DNA from 2 places in the Embleya sp. AB8 genome. Region 1 is predicted to be linked to the other one. Evidence: riboswitches for the same ligand, from Rfam matches in the RefSeq annotation. Region 1 holds a riboswitch; the other holds the start of a gene.
The links. Region 1 has a riboswitch for magnesium ahead of mgtA (magnesium-translocating P-type ATPase). Riboswitches for the same ligand answer to the same signal wherever they lie in the genome.

Region 1 (8,071 bases):
ATGTCGCGCCCGCCGCGCGGGCGGTATCCCGTCGCGTCAAGGACGCGACAAGGTGGGCGGCCCGGCCGCCAAGGGCGTGTCAAGGCCCGCCGGAGCGGCCGAAGGGCGAGGAATTTGATACTCATCGATGGAGGAATTCGATACTCGTCGGTTCCGGAACGACAGACGGAGGGGGTGGCCCGACCCACCATGACGGCCCCACGACGCGGCAGACTGCGCGTCTACCTGGGCGCGGCACCCGGCGTCGGCAAGACGTACGCGATGCTCGACGAAGCACACCGCAGGCTCTCCCGAGGCACCGACGTGGTGGTCGGCCTGGTCGAATGCCACGGCAGAGCGGACACCGAGGCGATGCTGACCGGCCTGGAGATCGTCCCGCGCGCCGAACTCTCCCACCGGGGCCGCGCGTTCACCGAGATGGACGTGGCCGCCGTGCTGGCCCGGCGCCCTCGCCTGGCCCTGGTGGACGAACTGGCGCATACCAACGTGCCGGGCGCGCGCAACGAGAAACGCTGGCAGGACATCGACGAGATCCTCGACGCCGGGATCGACGTGATCTCCACGGTCAATGTGCAACACCTGGAATCGCTCAACGACGTGGTCGAGTCGATCACCGGCGTCGCCCAGCGCGAGACCGTGCCGGACGACGTGGTCCGCCGGGCCGATCAGATCGAGGTCGTGGACCTGACGCCGGAGGCACTGCGCCGCCGCCTCGAACACGGCGACGTCTACGCCCCGGAGCGGGTCGACGCGGCGTTGGCCAACTACTTCCGCGCGGGCAACCTGACCGCGCTGCGCGAGTTGGCGCTGCTGTGGGTCGCCGACCGGGTCGACGCGTACCTGCGCCGATATCGCGACGAACACCACATGGCCGCGCTCGAGCCGGCCCGAGAGCGGGTGGTGGTCGCGCTCACCGGGGGACCGGAGGGGGACACGCTGATCCGGCGCGCGGCGCGCGTGGTGGGCCGCGGCGAGGGCGGCGAACTGCTCGCGGTGCATGTGAGCGGCAGCGACGGGTCGACCGCGTCCTCGCCGGTCGACCTGGCCCGCCAACGGCGCCTGGTCACCACCTTGGGCGGCACCTTCCACTCCGTGCTCGGCGACGACGTGCCCGGCGCGCTGCTGGACTTCGCCCGGGGCGTGCAGGCCACCCGGATCGTGCTCGGGTGCAGCCGGCGCAGGCAGTGGGAGTACCTCCAGGGCCCGGGCGTCGGCGCCACGGTGGCCGCCCGGGCGGGCGACATCGACACCCACCTGGTCACCCACGAGCACATCGGCCGGGGTCGTACCGACCGGCCCAGGCGCTCCGCCGTGCCCCGGGGACGCCGGCTCCTGGGCTGGGCCGGTGCGCTGCTCGGGCCGCCCGCGCTGACCGCCGCCCTGCTGCCCTCCCGGGGCGCCTCCGCGCTGCCCGGCGAGATGTTGATGTTCCTGGCGCTGACCGTCGCGGTGTCCCTGTTCGGCGGCCTGTGGCAGGCGGTGGCCACCGCCGCGTTCGCCGCCACGCTCACCGACTACTACTTCACCCCGCCGCTGGACACGCTCGACATCGCCGCACCGGCCAACATCCTCGCCTTCGTGGTCTTCGTCGTACTCGCCCTGGCCGTCGCGTCGGTGGTCGACCTGGCCGCCCGGCGCACCCAGCAGGCCGCGCGGGGGCAGGAGGAGGCCGAGACGCTGGGCTCGCTGGCGGGCAGCATGTTGCGCGGCGAGCAGGCGCTGCCCGTGCTCCTGAACCGGGTCCGGGAGACGTTCGGGATGGATGCGGTGGCGCTGCTGCAACGGGCCGGGCCGCGCGCCGCCTGGACCAGCGTCGGCGCGGTCGGACCCACCCCGCCGACCCGACCGGACGCGGCCGACGTCGAGGTCCCGGTCGACGAGACGCTCGCGCTGGCCCTGTCCGGCCATACGCTGCCCGCGGACAGTCGGCGGGTGCTCGGCGCGTTCGCCGCGCAGGCCGCGCTGGTCCTGGAACGGCGTTCGCTGGTCGCCGAGGCCGAGGAGGGCCGCCGGCTGGGCGAGCGCCACACGGTCGACACCGCCCTGTTCGCCGCGGTCGCCCGGGACCTGCGCGCGCCGCTGGCCGCGATCAAGGCCGGGTCGTCCGGGCTGCGCGTCGAGGAGGTCGCCTGGGCACGGGCGGACCGGGCCGAACTGCTGGCCACGATCGAGGCGGGCGCCGATCGGCTGGACCGGCTGATCGGCAACCTGCTGGACATGAGCCGGTTGCGGATGGGCACGCTCGACCCGCTCCTGGGCGACCTGGCGCTGGACGAACTGGTCCCGGGCGCGGCGGCCCGGGCGGGCGACGCGGCGGTACGGCTGTCCGTCCCGGAGACGCTGCCCACCGTGCGGGCCGACGCCGAACTCCTGGAGCGGGTGGTGACGAACCTGGTGGAGAACGCGGTCCTGCACACCCCGCCGGACACCCCCGTCCTGGTGGCCGCCGAGCAGGTCGGCGACCGGATCGACCTGCGTGTGGTCGACCGCGGTCCGGGCCTGCCCGACGACGCCAAGGACCGGGTCTTCGAGGCCTTCGCCCGATTCGGCGACGCCCCGCGAAGTCGCGGGGTGGGCCTGGGACTCGCCGTGGCCCGCGGCTTCGCCGAGGTGATGGGCGGCGCGCTCGTCGCCGAGGACACCCCCGGCGGCGGGCTGACCATGGTGCTGAGCCTGCCGGTGTCGCCCGGTGCCGAGCCGAGCGAAAGCACCGGCGGCTGAGCTTGGCCGGACAGGACCTAGTCGCGCCCGGCGACGGCGGGTCGGGTGTACACCCGGTGTGTGTACCCGAACGCCCAGACCAGCATGGGGATCACCAGGGCGATCAGCCACGCGCCCTCGGTGAACTTGGCGGCGGTGACCACGATCGCGGCGATCCCGGTGAGGCTCGCGCCGAACGCGTTCAGCGCCAGCTTGCCGCGCCAGCCGGCCGGTCGCAACAACCACCAGTGCCGGACCATGCCGACCTGGGAGAGGGTGAAGCCGACGAACACGCCGATCGCGAACAGCGGGACCAGGACGTTCATATCGCCACCGGAGGCGATCAGCAGCACCGCCGAGGTCACCGCGAGCAGCGCGACGCCGGCCCCGTAGACGTGCCGCCGGTTGTGCACGCCGAACACGTGCGGCAGGAAGTCGTCCTTGGCCAACAGGTCGGCCAGCACCGGCAGTCCGCCGAACGAGGTGTTCGCGGCCAGCGCGAGCAGCAGCACGGTGGCGAACTGGACCACGTAGAAGGCGACGCCGTGCCCGAGCGAGGCATTGGTGACCTGGGCCAACACGGTGACGCCGTCGGCGGGCTCGACCGAATACTTCTGGATCAGCCCGGCGATGCCGATCAACATCACGCCGAGCAGCACGCCGAGCGCGATCTCCGCCCGCTGCGCCCGACGGGCGCGCGGGGCCTTGAACGACGGTACGGCGTTGGCGATCGCCTCCACGCCGGTCAGCGCCGCGCAACCGTTGGCGAACGCCTTGAGCAGCAGCAGGACGCCCACCGCGTGTACCGCGCCACTGTCCACGGGCGGCGCGAGCGGCCCGGCGGCCGGACCGCCGCGCAGCAGGCCGACCACCACGACGGAGAGGATGGCGAGCACGTAGACGACGGTCGGTACGACGAACACCTTCGCGCTGTAGGCGATCCCGCCCAGATTGACCGCGGTGATCAGCGCGAGCACGCCCAGACACAGCCAGATCGTGTACGGATGCAGCTCCGGCACCGCCGAGGTCAGCGCGGCCACCCCGGCCGCGACCGAGACCGCGACGTTGAGCACGTAGTCGACCACCAGCGAGGCGGCGGCGATCAGCGACGCGCGACGGCCCAGATGCCGCTTCGAGACGCCGTACGCCCCGCCGCCCTCGGGGAACGCGGCGATCACATGTCGGTAGGACAGCGTCAGTACCAGCAGGAGACCCGCGATGACCAGCGTGACCGGCAGCGTGAAACCGAGCCCGGCGCCACCCGCCAGGGCCAGGACCAGGACGATCGCCTCGGGGCCGTACGCCACCGACGCCATCGCGTCGAGTGAGAGCGCGGCCAGGCCCCCGACGACCGTGAGCCGATGCCGGTCGCCGTCCTCGGGCTCGACACCGACCTCGCGGGCGCGGCGGGACATCATGGGCACATTCACGGGTTCCTCCGGCTGGCTGGGTCGAACGAACATCAGCGTCCGCCCGTGCCGACCCTCGGAAGGTGCCCCTGACATGATCTTGGCGCCGCCCGCCCCGACCCCTACGCGTTCCTGTCACCCTCCGGCGCCGGGAGGCCCGAGGTGACCGACTCGGCCGCCGTCAACACGGCCTCCAAGACCCGGGAGACCACCGCGAGTTCCTGCCCGAGCCGCTCCTCGGCCGACTCGTGGAACAGCCGGGTGGCCTGCCAGCGCATCATCGACAGGGCCTGCCGGCCGGCCTCGACCGCCGTGCGCAATTCGTCCAGCCGTTCCCCGGGGACGGGCCCGGAGGGCACCATGAAACTCACCTTCGCCCACGTCGCTCACCCGCCGGCACCGGACCGTTCCGGCGCACCACCGAGCATGACCCGCGAGCCCCGAGCCCGCGCAGCGCCGCCGCGCGATTCTTACGCCGCGCATACGCGAACCCACCCACCGGCAACACATCCTTGACACCGATCGGCCCGCCCGCAGGTTTATCCGACGGCAACCAACCCCTCGGACCACGTCGACCACGCAGCGGTGCTCAGGCGCCCTTGCGGCCGGGGAGGCGGTCGGCGAAGGTGCCGCTGCGGGCCTCCAGTTCGCGCTGGTGGGCGACCACCTGGTCGACCAATATCGCGATGTGCGGATCGTCGAGCACATAGACCCGGCGCCGCCCCTCGCGGCGCGCGCTGACCATGCCCGCCTTCTTCAGCTTGGCCAGGTGCTGGCTGACGGTGGCCACCGTGCCGCCGACCTTGTCCGCGATGGTGCCGACATCGCTCTCGCCCTGGGAGAGCAACCACATGATCTGGAGCCGGTTGGTCGCCGCGAGCATGCCGAACGTCGCGGCGGCCTGCTGGAGGGTACGGGCGTCGAGAGGGCGCGAAGCTTCGTCGGGGGGAGTGTCGATCACGATCGGGGAGTCTCCGGGAGGGCTCGGGCGAGACGGGGGAGCCCACGTTACTTGCGCCGGCGCTTGACCATCAAGGTCGGTGGGGTGTTCACTGACCGCTGTAGCACCTCGTTCGGTGAGGCTTCTACGCGGACACAGGCCACTGACCTCCCCCGTCGAGAGACGCTCCAGGTCAGGACAGGTCTCCCCGGCCTAAGGGGTGACTCCAAGTGGCTTCCCGACCCGAAGGGCGGATACGCCGCGCAGTGCCAAAGCTCTGACGAGGAGGTGTACGCCTTCGCCTGCCCAATTCCGGGCCGGGCGAGCGGCATGCCTCGCGCTGCGCGTCGTCGGTCCGGCAGCGAGGAGGTGAGAGCAGTGAGTCCAAGCGGTAGTACCAACCCCCCGCAACCCTGCTCCCCGTGCCGGGCACCTCGCCTCGCGCGGTAGCTCGCGGGCACGGCGGCAGCGTGTGGGTCCGACTCCCCTGATCTCCCCGCCCCTTCCGTCCCTTTCCTGTCCTGCCCTTTCCCCTCCCTTTTCCTTCCCCGCCCCGGTACCGACCGGCGAACGCGGGGCGGCTTCCGTGGCGCCCGACCCAGGGTCCGCCATGGTCGGAGCCGCCCCGGGCCCGCCGGTCGCACTGCCGCGCGGCCTGCCGCGAGACGAGACCACAGACCATGACCAAGATCCTGGAAGAACTGGAGCGTGGCCGTTCGGGGCCGCGGCGTCCGGTGCGCAAGACCCGTCGGGCCGACACCCTGGGCCCGGTGACCGCCCGGATCGGCGCCGAACTGGCCGAGGTGGCCGCCGCCCCGCCCGAGCAGATCCTGCGCACCCTCGGATCCACCACCCACGGCCTGACCGAACGCGACGCGGTCGAGCGGCTGGAGCGGCACGGGGAGAACGTGGTCGGCCACGACCGTCCGCCGCACTGGACCGTACAACTGGCCTCGACGTTCAAGAACCCGTTCATCGTCGTACTGATCTGCCTGGACCTGGTCTTCTTCCTGACCGACGACGTCAAGGGCATGATCACGCTGACCACGATGGTCCTGGTCAGCGTATTCCTGCGGTTCTGGCAGGAGTTCCGCTCCACGAAGGCCGCCGAGGCGCTCAAGGCGATGGTGACCACCACCGCCACCGTGCTCCGCCGCGCCGACGAGGACGCCGAGCCGCTGGAGCGAGAGGTACCCATCGAGCACCTCGCGCCGGGCGACGTGGTTCGCCTGGCCGCGGGCGACATGATCCCGGCCGACTGCCGACTGCTCGCCTCCACGGACCTGTTCGTCTCCCAGGCCGTGTTGTCCGGCGAGTCGCTGCCGGTGGAGAAGTACGACACGCTCGGCGCGGTCGCGGCCAAGACCGCGAACGGGCAGGCGGCCGACGGGGGCGACCCGTTGGAGTCGAGCGCGCTGTGCCTGATGGGCACCTCGGTGGTGTCCGGCTCGGCCACCGCCGTGGTCACCGCGACCGGATCGCGCACCTACTTCGGGTCGATGGCCAGGAGCCTGGCCGGTACCCGGCCGGAGACCGGCTTCGATCGGGGCGTGCGCTCGGTCAGCTGGGTGCTGATCCGCTTCATGCTGGTGATGACCCCCATCGTGCTGGTGATCAACGGGGTGACCAAGGGCGACTGGCCCGAGGCGTGCCTGTTCGCGATATCCGTGGCGGTGGGCCTGACCCCGGAGATGTTGCCGGTGATCGTCACCGCCAACCTCGCGCGCGGCGCGGTGGCGATGTCCAAGCGCAAGGTGATCGTCAAGCGGCTCAACGCGATCCAGAACCTCGGCGCGATGGACGTGCTGTGCACGGACAAGACCGGCACCCTCACCGAGGACCGGATCGTCCTCGAACGCCACCTGGACGTGCACGGCCGCCCGGACGACGAGGTACTGGAATACGCCTACCTCAACAGCTTCTTCCAGACCGGCCTGAAGAACCTGCTCGACCGGGCGATCATCGACCACGTCGAGGAGGGCGACCGGCTGCTCGCCGAGGCCCGCTTCACCAAGATCGACGAGATGCCGTTCGACTTCACCCGGCGGCGGATGTCGGTGGTCCTGGAGCGCGAGGCGGACACCCACCTGATCATCACCAAGGGCGCCGTGGACGAGGTCCTGGCGAGCTGCACCAGGATGCGCGAGGGCGGCCGGGACATCGCGCTGACCGACGCGGCGCGCGCCGAGGTGCACCGGATCGCCGAGACGCAGAACGGCGAGGGTCTGCGCGTACTCGCCGTGGCCACCCGCGCGGTGCCGGCGACCCGCACCGACTACGGCGTCGCCGACGAGTCGGACCTGACCCTGATCGGCTTCGTGGCCTTCCTCGACCCGCCCAAGGCCACCGCCGCCGAGGCGATCTCGGCGCTGCGCGAGAACGGCGTCACGGTCAAGGTGATCACCGGGGACAGCGAACTCGTCGCCCGCAAGGTGGCCGCCGAGGTCGGCCTGGCCGTCGGCGCGATCCCGCTGGGCCGCGACCTGGACGCCCTCGACGACGACGAACTGCGCGAACTCGCCGAGCACACCGCGGTGTTCGCCAAGGTCAACCCGGTCCAAAAGGCCCGGGTGATCCGCGCCCTGCAGGCCGGCGAGCACACCGTCGGCTACCTCGGCGACGGCATCAACGACGCCGCCGCGCTGCGCGACGCCGACGTGGGCATCTCGGTGGACACCGCGGTGGACATCGCCAAGGAATCCGCCGACATCATCCTCCTGGAAAAGGACCTCACCGTCCTGGAACAGGGTGTCCTGGAGGGCCGGCGCACCTTCGGCAACATCATGAAGTACATCAAGATGACCGCCAGTTCCAACTTCGGCAACGTCTTCTCGGTACTGGTCGCCTCCGCGTTTCTGCCCTTCCTGCCGATGCTCGCGGTCCATCTGCTCGTGCAGAACCTGTGCTACGACATCTCCCAACTGTCCATCCCGTGGGACAAGATGGACAAGGAATACCTGCGCAAGCCGCGCAAGTGGGCGGCCGGCGACCTCTCCCGCTTCATGCTGCGAATCGGCCCGAT
Region 2 (8,071 bases), on a different contig from region 1:
CTCGTGCAGCGCGGCGAGTTGTTCGGGGCTGGTCATCTCCAGTGATTCGACGCTGAGTCGTCCGCGCGATGCGCCGGCGTTCGCCTGGAGTTCGCCGCCCTTGCGGCGGGTCGTGGCGATGACCCGCCAGTCGCGTCGGGCGAGTTCGTCGGCGAGGACGAGACCCAGGCCCCGGGATGCTCCGATGACGAGGGCTTGGCGGTGGTCGGTCGTGGTGGACATTCCTCACCGGCGACCCGGCCGGCAAGGTTCTGCTCGCGTTGATCGCCCAGGCGCAGCACGATCCCGAGACGGCCGAGAGCTTTCGCAAGCGCTATCTCGGTCCGCGCCGCGACCTGGAACGTGACCTGCTCGCACGGGGAATCGAGGCCGGCGAGTTCTCGCCCGGACTCGGCCCCGACGCCACACTGGACGCTCTCGTCGGCCCGATCGTCTATCGCGCCCTGACCGGGTCGAGCATCCCGCGCGATCTGGTGGACACCCTGGTCCAGGACCTGCTCAGGCCCCGCTCGAAGTGAGCGGCCGGCCGGGCCGGTTGCCGGCTACCGGCTGCCGCGTTCCTTGGGGCCGAGCAGGCGGCAGGTTGCGCTCGGGGGCGCGCCGCAGGTCGGCTGCCGTGGCCAGGAGCAGCGGTCGGGGGAGTTGCCCCGGTTGGTGTGTGTCCGGATGGGTTCGACGGGGAGCCGATTCGCGGTTTGGGCGCGGCCGGAGCGGATCCGGGGGGTGTAGGTGGGGCGTTGCCGTGGGGTCCGGCGGAGGTGGTACCGGAACAGGCCCGCGGTGAGGAGGGCGGCGGCGCCGAGGCCGAAGAGGATGGCGCCGACCGCCGGGCGGGCCGCGGCGGGAGTGGTGCCGATGGCGACCAGTTCGAGCAGGGTCAGGGCGGCTATGCCCAGGAGGGCTGTGCCGGGGCCGGTGTGGCGGCGGAGGATGGGTCGCATGTGGGGGTTCTCCTTGGTTCGGTACCGGCGTTGGTCGGTTCGGTACCGGGGTCGGGTGGTTGTCGGGTGACCTCCAGGGCTGCGGCGACGAGCGTGGTGACGTGTGGGTTGGTGCTGCGGTAGAGGGCTTGCGGGCCGTTGTGGCGTACGGTGACCAGGCCCGCGGCGCGCAGGCAGGCGAGGTTGGCGGAGACGGCGGCGTAGTGGGTGTGCGCCCGGTCCGTCAGTTCGCCGATGGAGAGTTCGCGGTGTTGCAGGGCCAGCAGCAGGCGCAGCCGGATCGGGCCGGCGACGGCTCGCAACACGACCACGGCGGTGGCCAGTTCGGCGTCCGGTAGGGGTCGGTCGAGGAGTTCAGGCTCGCGTCCGGCGGGCATGGGTGGGCCTCCTCGCCTGCTCGGCGTGCCGTCCGTACGGGTGGGGCGCGGGATGTACGTGCCAGCGCACGTCGCGCACGCCCGGTTCGCGGGACAGTTGGTCGACCAGGCGGTCCAGGTCGTCGACCGCGAGGGTGAGCCGCAGATGCGCGGTGGCCTGATCGCGGCCGGAGGCGGGGCGTACGTCGGCCTCCGCGCCTGGGACGGTGGCGACTTCGGACGTGGGACCGGACGCCGGCGCCGATCCGGAAGCGGAAGCGGAAGCGGGGTCGAAAGCCGGTGCCGATGCGGAGGACGGTCGGGACGGCGGCGCCGATCCGGCAGCGGAGCCGACGGCTGGTGCCGACGCCGAGGACGGTCGCGACCCCGGTACCGGCGCCGAGGACGGTCGCGACCCCGGTACCGGCGCCGATACGGAACCGGAAGGGGACCCCGCTGCCGGCGCCGACGACGCGCCGGATGCCGGTGCCGTTGCCGTTGCCGATGCGGACGTGGAACCGGACGCCGACGCCGACCCGGATCCGGCCCCGGCCCCCGCCACCCCCACCCGCTCCGCCTGCCACGTGGCCTCCAGGCGGCGTCGCCCGGTGGCGTCGGTGACGGTGTGCCAGTGGGCGTGCGGCCGGTCGGCGTGGGCGCGTGCCGACGGGGTGTGTGCCGAGGTCGCTCCCGGCAGGGCGCGCAGGACGGGGCTGTCCAGGGGGCTGTCGGCGAGCCGGCGCAGGATGTGGGCGAGCCGGCGACGCATCGCGCCGCGCTCTCGGGTGGTGGGGTAGGGGTGGCGGGCGGTCAGGACGGACATGGAACTCACCTCCGTGCGGCGCGCGTCGCGCCGGCGGGAACGGTCGGGTCGGATGCGGTGTGCAGGGCGTCGCCGGTCGTGCGGGTGCGGCGCCGGCGGTCGGTCGGATCGTCCGGCCGGGTCGGCGAGCGCGACCCCGTCGGGGCCAGGGCGCGCACGGCCGGTGCGGTGAGCTTGGCCAGGTGCTGCGGTACGAACATGGCGGCCTCCGGGCGGGTGAGGGCGGGGCGACGGGCAACCGCCGCCCCACTCCGGTCAGTTGCCGCGGGCGAGCTGGACGAGCTTGATGATCACCAGGATCATCGCGACCAGCAGGTAGGCGCGCAGCGCGCCCATGCCGATCTTGCGGGTGGTGGACATCACCGGTCGGGTGAGTGTGTCCAGCGGCGGCATCCGCCAGTTCTCGCGCCCGGTGCGGTCGATCGGGTCCTCCTTGGTCCCGGTCCGCCGCCGGGTGAAGGCGTACCCGGCGGCCAGGACCCCCGCGATCCCGCAGCCGGCCATGATGTCGAGGATCGCGGCGGAGGTGATGTCGGGGAACAACACCGAAGCGGTCAGGATCACCGACAGGGTCACCAGCACACCCACGACCACGGTGGTGAAGGCGTTGGTCTTGGGCCCGTTGACCCAAGGGCCCAGTACCTGCTTGTCGTTGCACAGCAGCAGCAGGAAGACCGAGGCCGAGGGCAGCAGCACGCCGGCGAGGGTCTGCACGCCCTGGGTGAGCAGGCCCAGCGGCGAGCCGGGGATCAGCACGACCGTGGCCGCCACCGCGACCAGCCCGGCGTAGACGGCGTAGAAACCCTTGGCGCCCTTGACGCCGCGGTGCAGCGAGTGCTTCATGCCCATCACGTCGCCGATGGCGTACGCGGTGGACAGGGACACCGCGAATGCGCCGATGATCGAGGCGTCGAGCAGGGCGATGGCGAACAGTACGCCGGCCAGCTTGCCGGCCTTGGCCTCCAGGGCGTGGGCGATGCCCGCGCTGTCGTCGAAGTTGCCGACGCCGTCGGTACCGGCGAAGGCCGCTGCGGTCAGGCCCATCATCGCGGCGGCGCCGATGATCACGATGGCGACGCCGATGATCAGGTCGGCCTTCTCGTACTTCATGAAGCGCGGGGTGATGCGCTTGTCGATGACGTACGACTGCTGGAAGAACAGCTGCCAGGGGGCGACCGTGGTGCCGACGATCGCGATGATCAGCAACATCACGGTGGCCAGTTCGCCCGAGCCGCCCGGGATGCTGGGTACCACGAAGTCGTGGGCCATCTGCGAACTCTTCGGGTGGGAAAGGAAGTAGATCGGTATCAGCAGCAGCGAGGCCGCACACAGCACGATCGCGATCCGCTCGAAGCGCCGGAAGGAGCCGGTGAACGCCGAGGCGATGATGATCGCGGCGGCCACGATCACCGAGGCCACCTTGGGCAGTCCCAGGTATCCGGTGGCCAGCGTGATGCCGATGAACTCGGTGACCAGGGTCAGCGCGTTGAGCAGGAACAGGTCGATGACCGAGAACGCGCCCCAGAACTTGCCGAATCGCTCCAGGATGAGCCGGGCGTGGCCGACTCCGGTCACGGCGCCGAGCCGCAGCACCATTTCCTGGTTCACATACAGGACCGGGATCAGCAGAAGCAGCGTCCACAGCAGGCTGGTCCCGTAGTTCTGACCGGCCTCTCCGTAGGTCGCGAACGCGCCGGCGTCGTTGTCGCCGACCATCACGATCAGCCCTGGGCCGACGATCGCGAGCAGTGTCTTGAGTCGGGCCGAGAGTCCCCGGCGAGGTTCGGTGTCATCCTGCTTGATGGTGCCGAGCGCGCCGCGGATGTCGCCCACGTGGGCGTCGTCGAGTACCGCGGTGCGTGGCGTGGGTACGGCCGGCTGGTCGGTGATCACATCTGTCATGACAAAAGCCCCCAGAATCCCTGGGTAGGGAAAGTGTCGATGGCGCGCGGCAGCCATCCCCCCGGCGAGCGCGCAGACCGACCGACCCGGCACGCCGAAGGCGCACGGGTGGGTGCCTGGGGGAGAGCGAAGGGATGCGCCGATGCGCGGAAAAGAGGTGGTTATCGTGTACCGGAGGTCGACGAGGACATACCGGTATGGGGCCTACTGTGGCCCGGACTACTGCAACTGCGATCCATGTCTCTCGCCTCCTCCCGACCGGGGCGCACACGGGCGCCGCATCGACTCGGCAAGGAGTAAACCCACCTCTACGGCAGGTCACCCCAACTCGTCAGAGCTTTGGCACTGCACGGCGTAATCCCGCCGAGGCGGGAAGCCACTTGGGGTCACCCCTTAGGTCGGGGAGACCTGTCCTGACCCTGGGCGTCTCTCGACGTCGTGGGGTCAGTGGCCTGTGTCCGTGCAGACGCCTCACCGAACGAGGTGCCTTTCCTGCGTTTCCAACCGAGAGGAGCATAGCTCAAAGCTTGCGCCGCGGCGCAAGTGTTTGGCGAAGGCTTGACCACCGCTCCGGCGACTCGGCATCGAGAAGGCGCGAAACCGCGCCCGGCCCGCATCGGTGATTGCCGGGTTCCGGCAATCACCGTGCGTTTGATTGTGGTGTTAAGTATCTGTCAAAAACAGGTTGCCGGCGTGTAGGTTCCTCTTCGGTGTGCCGGGAAGTCTGGTCGGCGGTCAAGAGAACTCTCTTCGTCGATCGGTGCTTGTCGTGGTGCGTGTCGTCGGGTTCGACGTTGGTGCTGTCGGGGTGTGGCGGTGAACGTGGTCCGCGAGGAAATACCCGCCCGGTCGCGCGAATTGCCCGGCGTCGAGAGCGACCGCCTTGGTGCGGGACGCAACCCCGGGTGTCGTCTGCCCGCTGTTCCCGTCCCCCTCCGGCGCACCCGATTCGGGCCGCCGGGTACCGGAGGCGAAGCGGACACCGCACCCGCGTGCACCGACCGGTGGAGCATCCGACAGCGAGGGAGTACGTGATGTACGCACGTGATCTGGTGACCGCCTATCCGGTGGTCACCCTGGACGACGACGCCCTGGACGTCGCCCGACTGCTCGTCCGGCAGTGCCTGCCGGGCGTGCTGGTGGTGGACGACGTCGGCGAGCCATACGCGGTGTTGCCCGCGTCGAGCCTGATCGGCCGACTGGTCCCGGGCTGCGTGCTCGACGACCCGACACTGGCCGCGATACTCGACGAGCCGTGCGCGGGTCTCCTGGGCTCCGCGCTCGCGGGTCACACGGTGCGCGAATGTATGCCGCCCGCGAAACGGGTGCCGTCCGTCGCCGACGCGGATGCCACCGCGCTCGAGGTCGCCGCGCTCCTTGCGCGCGACCGCAGCCCGCTCGTGGCGGTCGTCGAGTATTCCGGGGACCGCGCCACCACCGGCGCCTGGCGACCCCACCTGCTCGGCGTGATCACCCCGTCCCGACTGCTCGAACAACTCCTCGGAGCGGCCTGAGGGTTCACCGCACCCGAAGGACCGATACCGCTACCGACCGTCGCCTTCCCCCGACGATTCACCTCCCCGGGCGCGCCGCCGCGCGCCCGTCGGAACAGCTCCTCGACCACCAGCACACCACCCGGGAGGGTGACCATGGGCCGCGCCGCGATACCCGACGACTTCCTCGACACCTACACCGGCATGCTCGCCGAGGTCTCCACCACCGGCCGCCTGCTGCGCCGAAGCGAACTCGACGCGCTGCGCGAACAGGGCGAACACGCCGCCGAAGCGGGCCACGCCTGGCGCGAGCTGATCACCCTCTACCTCGACCGGACCCGCCGACGCTGGACCACCCTCCCCGGCATCGCCCACGCGCCCAACAGCACCGAGGCCGCCAGGACCGGCGAAAGCGTGCTGCGCGCCGTCGAGACCGCCGTCGACGCCCTGGCCGCCGGACACGAACGCGCGCAACACCTGGCGATCCGTCAGGAGGAGGCGGCGCGCCGCGAATTCGTCGACGACCTGCTGTACGGGCGGAGCGACCTGGGCCGCCTGGCCGAGCGCGCCGAACGTTTCGGGCTGCGCCTGGCGCATGCGCACGCGGTCGCCGTCGCGGAGGGGAACGAGACGTACACGGACATCCACCCGCTCGTCCGCCGCGTCGAACGCGAACTCGTCGGCCGCTTTGGCGAACGCGACGTCCTGCTCACCACCAAGGACGGCCGCCTGGTGTGCGTGGCCGCCAGTACCGAAGGTGTCGCCCTCGACGCCTTCGCCAAGTACGTAACCCACCCCGGCACCGGCCACATCGGCGCGCGGCGGGTCGCGTTCGGCCGGGCGCACAGCGGCGCGGGCGGCGTGGTCCGCTCCTACGAGGAGGCCCTGTCCGCGCTCGACCTGGCCACCCGCCTCGACCTGCCCGGGCCCGTCCTGCACGCCGCCGACCTGCTGGTCTTCCCGGTCCTGATGCGCGACCGCGCCGCGATGGCCGACCTCGTCCGCGCCGTCCTGGGCCCGCTCACCGCCGCCCGCGGCGGCGCCGGGCCGCTGCTGGAAACCCTCACCGTGCTGGCCGAGGCCGGCTACATCGGCGCCGAGACCGCCCGCCGGCTGACCATCAGCCCGCGCACGTTGTCCTACCGGCTCGAACGCATCAGGATCCTCACCGGCTACGACCCCAACGACGCCATGCAACGCTTCACGCTGGAAACCGCGGCCATGGGCGCCCGACTCCTCGGCTGGCCGGCGGCGGACCTGTAGGCCGAGGCGCCCGCGCTTCGGCGGGCCGCCGATCGGCGCAGGTCACGCCCGGTCCCCGGGCACGGTGCCCCGACCGGGATCGCCGGGGGCGCGCTCGTCGGGGGGATCCGTCCCGGCACGATCCAGGAGTTCGCGCAGGTGCCGCTCGTCGTCTTGGTCCAGGCGCGAGACGAAGCGGGCCAGGACCGAGCGTCGATCGGGCTCGCGGTCCAGGACGGCGCGCATACGATCGGCGGCCATCGTGGCCAGATCCGTCACCGGCGCGTAGGCGAACGCCCGTCCCGCCGGGGTGCGGACCACCACACCCTTGTCCAGCAACCGGGTCAGGATCGTCACCACGGTCGTGCGCGCGAGCGGGCCGCCCGGCCCGGTGTCCAGCGCGGCGCGGACCTCGCCGGGTGTCAACGGCCGCTCGGCCGCGCCGAGGATGCCGAGCACCGAACCCTCCAGCTCACCCGCCGCCCGGCGGCCACTACCGCTGGTCACGACAACACCCTCTCGCGTCGTCTACAGTTCATCGTGCGTCTACAGCCTGTAGACGCAGGTCGAGTCTACGCGACCCGCCCTCGGCAAACCCGGCAACTCGGCGACGGCCGTCGACCCGAACACGCGACCGCCGCCCGATCGGTTCCCCGCACCCCGGGCGAGCCCGCCTCCCGTACGCCGTGCCTCGTACGAACACGTCGCGCGTCGTATGTCGAAGACCGAACGCACCCCGAAGAGGCCCCTATCCCGTGACCGCACCCCTGTACGCCCAAGCCTTGGACGGCGCCCGGATCGACGGCGGCCTGTACACCACCGTCACCGATTTCGCCCGTGACACCCACTGGCTCAACTCACCCGTGCTCGCCTGGACCAGCTACGGCGCGGCCCTGTTCATCCTGCTCCTGCTCGTCGGCTGGTGGCAGGCCCGCCGCGCGGACGCCGCCACGATGGCCTCGGCCGTGGGTGCCATCGCCGGCGCCGGCATCGCCTACCTGGCCAACTCCGGCATCAAGGACGCCTTCCACGAACCACGCCCCTGCCGGGCCCTCCCGCGTGCCTTCCTGGTCGAGTCGTGCCCGGCGGCGAACGACTACGCCTTCCCCAGCAACCACACCTCGGTCGCCTTCGCGGCGGCCGTCGGCCTACTCCTGGTCAACCGCCGACTCGGCCTGTTCGCCCTGGTCGCCGCCGTGCTGATGGGCGCCTCCCGCGTCTACGTCGGCGCCCACTACCCGCACGATGTCGCCGTCGGCGCCGTGGTCGGCACCATCGTCGCCATCCTGACCGTCCTGGCCACCCGCAGATTCG

Region 2: linked by a shared signal. The riboswitch ahead of ABIA38_RS13640 (NRAMP family divalent metal transporter) and the one ahead of mgtA (magnesium-translocating P-type ATPase) in region 1 are both predicted to bind magnesium.

What each region holds. Positions count from the first base shown of each region.
Region 1 covers NZ_JBMHHY010000007.1:281,776-289,846, reverse strand. The annotation lists gene ABIA38_RS12805 (ATP-binding protein) at 190-2,721, shown strand; partial or broken gene ABIA38_RS12800 (APC family permease) at 2,763-4,118, opposite strand; gene ABIA38_RS12795 (hypothetical protein) at 4,232-4,471, opposite strand; gene ABIA38_RS12790 (ArsR/SmtB family transcription factor) at 4,699-5,070, opposite strand; M-box (ykoK) riboswitch at 5,171-5,344, shown strand; gene mgtA (magnesium-translocating P-type ATPase) at 5,730-8,071, shown strand, end outside.
Region 2 covers NZ_JBMHHY010000008.1:138,997-147,067, forward strand. The annotation lists gene ABIA38_RS13610 (SDR family NAD(P)-dependent oxidoreductase) at 1-222, opposite strand, end outside; gene ABIA38_RS13615 (TetR-like C-terminal domain-containing protein) at 261-518, shown strand; gene ABIA38_RS13620 (hypothetical protein) at 543-941, opposite strand; gene ABIA38_RS13625 (ArsR/SmtB family transcription factor) at 887-1,318, opposite strand; gene ABIA38_RS13630 (hypothetical protein) at 1,296-2,120, opposite strand; gene ABIA38_RS13635 (hypothetical protein) at 2,126-2,320, opposite strand; gene ABIA38_RS13640 (NRAMP family divalent metal transporter) at 2,376-4,022, opposite strand; M-box (ykoK) riboswitch at 4,338-4,512, opposite strand; gene ABIA38_RS13645 (CBS domain-containing protein) at 5,057-5,536, shown strand; gene ABIA38_RS13650 (PucR family transcriptional regulator) at 5,672-6,778, shown strand; gene ABIA38_RS13655 (BlaI/MecI/CopY family transcriptional regulator) at 6,821-7,264, opposite strand; gene ABIA38_RS13660 (phosphatase PAP2 family protein) at 7,513-8,071, shown strand, end outside.